One region of the Rhizobium sp. BK098 genome, then DNA from elsewhere that is predicted to be linked to it. Evidence: predicted binding sites of a transcription regulator. Region 1 holds the regulator's gene; each other region holds the start of a gene.
What was found. Region 1 encodes HrcA, which represses chaperone genes, less so after heat shock. Its sites were predicted from a motif close to GTTAGCACTCNCNNNNNGNGAGTGCTAAC; they were not measured.

Region 1 (3,278 bases):
GAGATCGTCCGCATAAAGCGCGGTTTCAAGGACGCCTCCGAGGGCCGGGTCAGCCATTCAAAATATCCTCAGGCGATAGCCTGCTTCTGCAGCTCCACCAGTTCGGCAATGCCGTTCTTGGCCAGATGCATCAGCGTGGCGAATTCCTCTTCGCTGAAGGGGGCACCCTCAGCCGTTCCCTGGATCTCGACGATGCCGCCCTTGCCCGTCATGACGAAATTGGCGTCGGTCTCGGCCGAGGAATCCTCAAGATAGTCGAGATCGATGACAGGCTGATCGGCGAAGATGCCGCAGGAGATGGCGGCGATGTGATCCTTCAGCACGCGCTCGACCTTCACCATGTTGCGGCTTTCCATCCACTTCAGGCAGTCGTAAAGCGCGATCCAGCCACCGGTGATCGAGGCCGTGCGCGTGCCGCCATCGGCCTGGATGACGTCGCAATCGACGGTGATCTGGCGCTCGCCGAGTTCCTTGAGATCGACGACGGCGCGCAGCGATCGGCCGATGAGGCGCTGGATTTCCTGCGTACGGCCGCCCTGCTTGCCGGCGGCAGCTTCGCGTTTCATGCGCTCGCCCGTTGCGCGCGGCAGCATGCCGTATTCGGCCGTGACCCAGCCCTTGCCGCTGTTGCGCAGCCATGGCGGCGTCTTGTCCTCCAGGCTTGCCGTGCAGAGCACATGCGTATCGCCGAATTTCACCAGGCAGGAGCCTTCCGCATGCTTGGAAAAATTGCGCTCGAACGACACCTTGCGCATCTGGTCGGTTTTTCTGCCTGAAGGCCGCATTCCACTCTCCTGAAAGTTCGTTGACCGCTTCTACGACCCACAGGTCGCTTTTGCAAAGGAAAAGCAGGCTGCAAAGCCGCTCGGCAGCCATGGCGGCATTTTTACCTTTTGCCATTGCTAACTGAATGATTATATTTTGCCCAAGGCTCAACGGAATGGATCTGACAGCGAAATGGTATTCACGACATCGTCGGTCTCGGATGTCATTGCTGCACTGGACGAACGCTCCAAGGAAATCTTCCGTCGCATCGTCGAAGGCTATCTTGAGAACGGCGAGCCATTGGGCTCGCGCAATCTCTCGCGCCTCTTGCCCATGTCGCTGTCGCCGGCTTCCGTGCGCAATGTCATGAGCGATCTGGAAGAGCTGGGGCTCATCTATTCGCCGCATGTGAGCGCCGGGCGATTGCCGACCCAGGTGGGCCTGCGCTTCTTCGTCGATGCTTTCATGCAGGTCGGCGATCTCTCGGCCGAGGACCGCGCCAATATCGACCGGCAGGTGCGCGGCAGCAATCGCGACCAGCCGGTGGAATCGATGATGTCGGAGGCAAGCCGGGTGCTGTCGGGCATCTCGCGCGGCGCCGGTCTCGTCATCACCTCCAAGAGCGATCCGGTTCTCAAACATGTGGAATTCATCCGGCTGGAGCCGACCAAGGCACTCGCCGTGCTCGTCGGCGAGCACGATCAGGTGGAAAACCGCATTATCGAGCTGCCGGCCGGCACCACATCGTCGCAGCTGACGGAAGCCGCCAATTTCCTCAACGCCCATATGACTGGCCAGACCATGCCGGAATTGCGGCGGCAGCTGCAAACTCTCAAGGAAAGCGTGCGCCAGGAGCTGGATAGTCTCTCCCATCAGCTGGTCGAGCGCGGCATCGCCGTCTGGTCCGGCGGCGATGACGACGGCAAGCCGACGCAGCTTATCGTTCGAGGTCATTCCAATCTACTCGCCGAAATCGGCGGCGCGGAGGATCTGGATCGTCTGCGCCTGCTTTTCGACGATCTGGAGAAGAAGGACAGCCTGATCGAGATCCTCAATCTCGCCGAAAGCGGACCGGGCGTGCGCATCTTCATCGGCTCGGAAAACAAGCTCTTCTCGCTGTCGGGCTCTTCGCTGATCGTTGCGCCCTATCGCGATGATGATGACCGCATCGTCGGCGCCGTCGGCGTTATCGGCCCGACGCGGCTGAACTACGCCCGCATCGTGCCCATGGTCGATTATACTGCGCAGCTGATCTCGCGGCTTTCGCGACCTGGAATCTGAGGAGAGGATCTAGAGCAATTCCAGGAAAAGTGCGCAGCGGTTTTCCGTCCGGAATTGCGAGGCAACAAAGAGATAGAGCGGTTCGTGGATTCCGTGGAAAACTGAACCACTCTAGCGGCTAAGGTCAATCGGGAAGCAAGGTTCCTGATCCGCCCATTTCGGCTGGCAAGTCCTTCTGCTTCGGCAGCCCGTCCTTCAGATGCAGCACCGTCGTCTCGTAGTTGACATGCACGCCAGGCTGAAAATCGAGCTCGGGCAGGACGGCCGCGTAGACATCGGTCACGCCCCACGGCGGATGTTCCGTCAGAAGATGACCGCCGCAGACCGTGCACCACTTGCGCACGCTCTTCTCGGTCTTCTGGTAGCTGCCGATCTTGTCCGCGCCTTTGGTGACGTGCACGGCTTCCGGCGGCCAGAGCGAGAAGGCGTTGATCGGCCCCGCCGACCATTCCCGACAGGAGTCGCAATGGCAGTAGCCCATCGCCATTGGCTCGCCATCGACTGCGATTTCCACCGCGCCACAGAAACACTTGCCTGAAAGGGATTTGCCATTAGACATTGATCTCACCTCGCTGTGCTGAGATGTATTTTAGAATACCACTGGTAGGGAGGGCTGAACAGCCGATGTCACAAGCGGCAGCAATGAGCAGGGAGAGGTATTGCCGTCATCGCAAAGCCGTGAATTGGCTGTTCTTCTCGACAAAGCCTTGATTTTTTCCGAGCAAACCTCGATATCGGGCACATCCAAAGACCAAGCAATTCGGAGACCGTCATGACCGACGAAACAACAAAAACCGGACCTGACGCCACGGCGGCTGACACGTCAGCGGATTTCGCGCAGGATGCAGCGGAAACCGTAGATGCGGCCGAGCCGTCCCAGCCAGATCCGGTTGAGCTGCTGAAGGCCGAAAACGGCGAACTGCGCGATCGGTATCTTCGCCTGGCTGCCGAGATGGACAACCTCCGTCGCCGCACCGAGCGCGATGTGAAGGATGCAAAGTCCTATTCCGTGGCAAGCTTTGCCCGCGACATGCTCTCGGTGGCAGACAATCTGCGCCGCACGCTAGATGCCATCCCGGCTGAGGCACGCGCCGGCGCCGATGCCGGCCTTAAGACGCTGATCGAAGGCGTCGAGATGACCGAGCGTTCGATGTTGTCGGCTCTCGAGCGTCACGGCGTGCGCCAGCTCGAACCGATCGGACAGAAGTTCGATCCCAATTTCCATCAGGCCA
Region 2 (3,278 bases), on a different contig from region 1:
CGGCCGTCCGAAAGCGAACCGCATAGATGCCTGCCCTCAGCGATGTCTCGGGTGGCAGCTGCATGTTTGCCGTAGGGAAGCCGAGCGTGCGACCGAGCTTTTCGCCACCGATGACAGGCGCCTGAACGGTATAGCGATAGCCGAGCAGACCCGCGGCTTGGGCAACGTCACCGTCCGCGAGCAGTGTACGAATGCGGCTCGACGAGATGACCTCCGTGTTTTCGTCGCGGAAGGCATCGATCAACGTCACGCCGAAGCCGTTATGGCTGCCGGCATTCATCAGGAAGGCGGGGCCTCCCTGACGATCATGGCCAAAATGAAAATCGAAGCCGGTGACGACTTCCGACGCGTGCAGCCAGTCGATCAGGATCGAATGCACGAATTCATCCGCCGAGCGCTGCGAGAAAGTGCGATCGAAAGGATATTCGATAACGGCGTTGAAGCCGAGCGCTTCCAGCAGCCGTGCTCGCAAAGGAGCAGGCGTCAGGCGGAAGACAGGATGATCCGGCTTGAAAACGGTGCGCGGATGCGGCTCGAAAGTCAGCACCAGCGCCGGAATGCCGCGCTCCCTGGCGATCTCCAGCGCACGCGTCAGCACCGATTGATGGCCGCGGTGCACGCCGTCAAAATTGCCGATGGCGACCACGCCGCCCTTCAAGGCATCGGGAAGCGGTTCGCGGGTTTCGTTACGGTGGAAAACGGTCATCGACTGCCACTCTCCTCAGACAAGGCGCGGCATCCACCACTTCGGCGAGGCCTGTTCGCGCGCCAGGAAGGCGCCGAGAGCGGCCTCATCCGTATGCCCCTCGACGACATATTCGCGGGCGTGGATGCCATGGCTGATATAAAGAAGATCGAGGCCGTAATCGAGTGCGCCGCGCACGTCGGTCGGCATGCCGTCGCCGATCGCCACCACACGCGACAGCGGAAATTCGCTCTTGAGCTCGCGGGCCGCCGCGATCGCTGCATCGTAGATCGGCTGGTGCGGCTTGCCGGCGATGCGCGTCTGGCCGCCGAGCCGCTCGTAATAGGCGGCCATGGCGCCGGCGCAGGGGATCATGCGATGGCCGCGCTCGACCACCAGATCCGGGTTGGCGCAGATCAGCGGTACGTGACGGGCCGACCAGGCCGTCAGCATCTCGGTATAATCGTCAGGCGTTTCGGTCTCGTCATCGAAGAAGCCGGTGCAGACGATGCTTTCCGCTTCGCCGGCATCGACCCGCTGAACGTCAAGACCTTCGAGGATACCAATGTCGCGCTCCGGACCGAGCAGAAACACCTTCTTCGGCCCCTCGGCAATCAGCTTGCGGGTGACATCGCCCGAGGTGATGATGCGATCGTAAACGCTGTCGGGAACACCGATCGCACGCAGCTGCTCGACGACCTTCGGAGCAACACGCGGAGAGTTGGTGATGAGGACGACCGCAAGGCCTTCGTCGCGGGCGGCTTCGAGCGCGATGGAGGCTTCCTTGTAAGCCGTGACGCCGTTATGGAGCACGCCCCAGACATCGCAGAGCGCAACATCATAAAGTCCGCCGATGTCGCGAAAGCTCTCGATCCGTTTGCCCATGCCGTCCTCGCATCAAATAAATTACGGGCTGACATCGCAAACCGGCCGGCAAATTACAAGAGCGGCTTGCAAGGTTTTTGCGTCGCACAAGGCCTGAGCAGCAGGCGTGGGCAAGGTCGGCGAGCGGCAAGATTGCGCAGCGGAAGCAACGGGATGACGCTCTGGAAAAGGCTTGACCTGACCCTGTCTTCGCGAGGGCAAAATGAAAGAACCTTTGCAACGACATGCTACGTGGCGGCGCCCTTGGCGTTAATCATCCTCAAAACAAGCCGAGGCGCGCCGCAAAAAATTCACAGTGCTGTCCTTGACTCGTCCGGAAGCCACCCCTAAATCACGGTCGCTAGCACTCTCAGAGGATGAGTGCTAACAAAATCCATACGGATCCGCGCTGATCCGTGAATGTCATTTGATCGAGGGATTAGACAATGGCAAGCACCAATTTCCGCCCCCTTCATGACCGCGTCGTCGTTCGTCGCGTCGAGTCGGAAGAAAAGACCAAGGGTGGGATCATCATTCCCGACACCGCCAAGGAAAAGCCGCAGGAAGGCGAAATCGTCGCCGTCGGTTCCGGCGCTCGTGATGAGGCCGGCAAGGTCGTAGCACTCGACGTCAAGGTCGGCGATCGCGTTCTGTTCGGCAAGTGGTCGGGCACTGAAGTCAAGCTCAACGGCGAAGACCTTCTGATCATGAAGGAAGCCGACATCATGGGCATCATCGGCTAATTGGCCGGTTCCCTTTTCCGATAAAGCTGACGGGTCTTAAAGCCCGGAAAACGCGAATTCAGGAGTTTCAAACATGGCAGCTAAAGAAGTAAAATTCGGCCGCAGCGCTCGCGAAAAGATGCTTCGTGGCGTCGACATCCTCGCTGACGCAGTGAAGGTCACGCTCGGCCCGAAGGGTCGTAACGTCGTCATCGACAAGTCCTTCGGCGCTCCGCGCATCACCAAGGACGGCGTTTCCGTCGCCAAGGAAATCGAACTCGAAGACAAGTTCGAAAACATGGGCGCCCAGATGGTCCGCGAAGTTGCTTCGAAGACCAACGACGTCGCCGGTGACGGCACCACCACTGCGACCGTTCTTGCCCAGGCGATCGTTCGCGAAGGCGCCAAGGCTGTTGCAGCCGGCATGAACCCGATGGACCTGAAGCGCGGTATCGACCTCGCTGTTGCAGAAGTCGTCAAGGATCTCCAGGCCAAGGCCAAGAAGATCAACACCTCGGAAGAAGTTGCCCAGGTCGGCACGATCTCCGCAAACGGCGAAAAGCAGATCGGTCTCGATATTGCTGAAGCCATGCAGAAGGTCGGCAATGAAGGCGTCATCACGGTTGAAGAAGCCAAGACCGCCGAAACCGAACTCGAAGTCGTCGAAGGCATGCAGTTCGACCGCGGCTACCTCAGCCCCTACTTCGTGACCAACCCGGAAAAGATGATCGCCGACCTCGAAGACGCGTTCATCCTCCTGCATGAGAAGAAGCTCTCGAACCTGCAGGCCATGCTTCCGGTTCTCGAAGCCGTCGTTCAGACCGGCAAGCCGCTCCTCATCATCGCTGAAGATGTCGAAGGCGAAGCTCTTGCGACCCTCGTCGTCAACAAGCTGCGCGGCGGCCTGAAGATCGCTGCCGTCAAGGCTCCGGGCTTCGGTGATCGCCGCAAGGCCATGCTGGAAGACATCGCCATCCTGACGGGCGGCACTGTCATCTCCGAAGACC
Region 3 (3,278 bases), on a different contig from region 1:
GGCCGGTCTCCCGTTTTTATAGAGATACTCATAATATGATTTGCTAAACTTAATCCCGTCAGCACTGTAGAATTGTCCATCGAACTCTATTGGTCGCCCACCCGAGGTATTAACACCAACCGCCGCCCGCTGAGCAGCTGCAACATTACGATATGTTTCGCCGTTCGGCCCAACGATGACAACATTGCCTGCTTCATCGATGACACGAACATATCCCGTGGGCAGGCCAGCGACGTTGTTGGAAGCTCCCGTAGTCTCCCCGATAATACTTCTAGGGTCAGGACCCATCGATTTGAACTGACGGCTGTGATTCAGACGGGCGTATAGGAGCCCGACTAATGAGTAATTTGTTTTGGCTGACGGACGAGCAGATGGCCCGTCTTCAGCCTTATTTTCCCAAGAGCCATGGTCGCCAGCGCGTTGATGATCGACGCGTTCTGAGCGGCATCATCTTCGTAAACCGCAACGGTCTGCGGTGGTGCGATGCGCCGAAGGAATACGGTCCCTCCAAGACGCTTTATAACCGGTGGAAACGCTGGGGCGACAAGGGCATCTTTATTCAGATAATGGAAGGCCTGGCTGTGCCTGAAGCTGCAGAGCGCAAGACCATTATGATCGATGCGACCTATCTCAAGGCCCACCGCACGGCTTCCAGCCTGCGGGTAAAAAAGGGGGCGCGGGCCGCCTAATTGGGCGCACGAAAGGCGGCATGAACACCAAGCTTCATGCCGTAACGGATGCGAGTGGTCGCCCGATCAGTTTCTTCATAACGGCCGGTCAGGTCAGCGATTACACCGGTGCTGCCGCCTTGCTTGATGAGCTTCCCAAGGCCAAATGGCTGTTGGCCGACCGTGGCTATGATGCCGACTGGTATCGTGACGCTTTACAAGCAAAGGGGATAACGCCCTGCATTCCGGGTCGGAAATCCCGCAACAAGACCATCAAATACGACAAACGCCGCTACAAACGGCGCAACCGGATCGAGATCATGTTCGGGCGTCTCAAAGACTGGCGTCGTGTCGCTACGCGCTATGACAGATGCTCGATGGCCTTCTTCTCCGCTATCGCTCTCGCCGCAACCGTCATCTTCTGGCTATGAGCAATGAGTCCTGAGCCTAGGAAGACGAAAAATCAAAATCAAGATCTCAGTGCAGCTTGAACTCGCCGTCGACACGGCGCCATTCGTTTGGACCGATCAGCCGGTGGTGACTGTAGCGGACGGAGTGTAGAGGCCCTTCGAGCGTAGCCTTCCAGAAATCCAGGAACTTGTGCATCTCCGGAAAATCGGGCGCCAGATCGTAGTCCTGCCAGACATAGGTCTGCAGCACGGATTCGAAATCGGGAATGCGGTAAAGGATGTGTGCGGTGGTGAGGCCGTAGCCGTTGAGCTGCCGTTCCAGATTCGATGAGAATTGCATGCTTCATCTCCGTTTCATGACATTGTGAAGGTGGCGCAAAATCTTGCAACCATCAACAGCTTTCTGAACGCTTCGATGCTGTTTCTTGTTCCTTTCCAGTATGTTAGCAGCCGCAAACGTCGAGTGCTAATTTTTCCTCTCGCCCCCTTGAAATCGAAAAAAGCCGAAAATAAATTTTTTCGCGCGAACGCTCGATTGAGGTTCGCACCCGCCCGGGCTGGTCATCCGGTCCGGCTAGGGTTTTCGACGTCATCATTTTTGCTCAACGGAGGAAAACATGTCGTTCCGACCACTTCACGACCGCATTCTCGTCCGCCGGGTCGAATCCGAAGAAAAGACCAAAGGCGGCATCATCATCCCCGATACCGCCAAGGAAAAGCCGCAGGAGGGCGAGGTCATCGCCGTCGGCCCGGGCGCCCGCAACGAGGCCGGCCAGATCCAGGCGCTCGACGTCAAGGCCGGTGACCGCATCCTGTTCGGCAAATGGTCCGGCACCGAGATCAAGATCAACGGCGAAGACCTGCTGATCATGAAGGAAAGCGATGTCATGGGCATCATCGAAGCCCAGGCCGAACAGCGAAAAGCTGCCTGAGCCATCGACACTACGACCATCAGTCAGATAGCTGCCTATTGAGGAGTTAAGGAAATGGCTGCAAAAGAAGTCAAGTTTCACACCGATGCCCGTGAGCGCATGTTGCGCGGGGTCGATGTGCTCGCCAACGCGGTGAAGGTCACGCTTGGCCCCAAGGGCCGCAACGTCGTGATCGACAAGTCCTTCGGCGCTCCGCGCATCACCAAGGACGGCGTATCGGTCGCCAAGGAAATCGAGCTTGAAGACAAGTTCGAGAACATGGGCGCCCAGATGCTGCGCGAGGTCGCTTCCAAGACCAATGATCTTGCCGGCGACGGCACGACGACCGCGACCGTTCTCGCCCAGGCGATCGTCAAGGAAGGCGCCAAGGCGGTGGCCTCCGGCATGAACCCGATGGACCTGAAACGCGGTATCGATCTTGCCGTCGATGCCGTCGTCAAGGAACTGAAGAACAACGCGCGCAAGATCACCAGCAACTCCGAGATCGCCCAGGTCGGCACCATCTCCGCCAATGGCGACTCAGAGATCGGCCGCTATCTCGCAGAAGCGATGGAAAAGGTTGGCAACGAAGGCGTCATCACCGTCGAAGAAGCAAAGACCGCCGAGACCGAGCTTGAAGTGGTCGAGGGCATGCAGTTCGACCGCGGCTACCTGTCGCCCTACTTCGTCACCAACCAGGACAAGATGCGGGTGGAACTCGAGGACCCCTACATCCTGATCCATGAGAAGAAGCTGTCGAACCTCCAGGCTATGCTGCCGGTTCTCGAAGCCGTCGTGCAGTCCGGCAAGCCGCTCTTGATCATCGCTGAAGACGTCGAAGGCGAAGCTCTTGCAACGCTCGTCGTCAACAAGCTGCGCGGTGGTCTCAAGATCGCTGCTGTCAAGGCCCCGGGCTTCGGCGACCGCCGCAAGGCCATGCTGGAAGACATCGCCATCCTCACGGGCGGTACTGTCGTCTCCGAAGACCTTGGCATCAAGCTCGAAAACGTCACACTCAACATGCTCGGCCGCGCCAAGAAGGTGGCGATCGAAAAGGAAAACACGACCATCATCGACGGCGTCGGCTCCAAGGCAGAAATTGACGGTCGCGTCACGCAGATCCGTGCGCAGATTGAGGAAACCACCTCGGACTACGACCGCGAAAAGCTGCAGGAACGTCTCGCCAAGCTCGCCGGCGGCGTCGCCGTAATCCGCGTCGGCGGCTCGACGGAAGTGGAAGTCAAGGAGAAGAAGGACCGGGTCGACGATGCACTGCATGCGACACGCGC

Region 2: a site for HrcA is predicted at 1,910-1,938, ahead of groES (co-chaperone GroES). Genes of this name have one in related genera too.
Region 3: a site for HrcA is predicted at 1,521-1,549, ahead of groES (co-chaperone GroES). Genes of this name have one in related genera too.

Annotation. Positions count from the first base shown of each region.
Region 1 is NZ_JACHYY010000006.1:239,152-242,429, reverse strand. It holds gene FHT73_RS17630 (VOC family protein) at 1-57, opposite strand, end outside; gene rph (ribonuclease PH) at 69-785, opposite strand; gene hrcA (heat-inducible transcriptional repressor HrcA) at 958-2,046, shown strand; gene FHT73_RS17615 (GFA family protein) at 2,171-2,605, opposite strand; gene grpE (nucleotide exchange factor GrpE) at 2,819-3,278, shown strand, end outside.
Region 2 is NZ_JACHYY010000002.1:805,911-809,188, forward strand. It holds gene FHT73_RS08810 (bifunctional riboflavin kinase/FAD synthetase) at 1-706, opposite strand, end outside; gene FHT73_RS08815 (TIGR01459 family HAD-type hydrolase) at 722-1,570, opposite strand; gene groES (co-chaperone GroES) at 1,996-2,292, shown strand; gene groL (chaperonin GroEL) at 2,366-3,278, shown strand, end outside.
Region 3 is NZ_JACHYY010000014.1:10,752-14,029, forward strand. It holds one part of gene FHT73_RS26000 (IS5 family transposase) at 339-663, shown strand; one part of gene FHT73_RS26000 (IS5 family transposase) at 663-1,099, shown strand; gene FHT73_RS26005 (usg protein) at 1,146-1,418, opposite strand; gene groES (co-chaperone GroES) at 1,696-2,010, shown strand; gene groL (chaperonin GroEL) at 2,065-3,278, shown strand, end outside.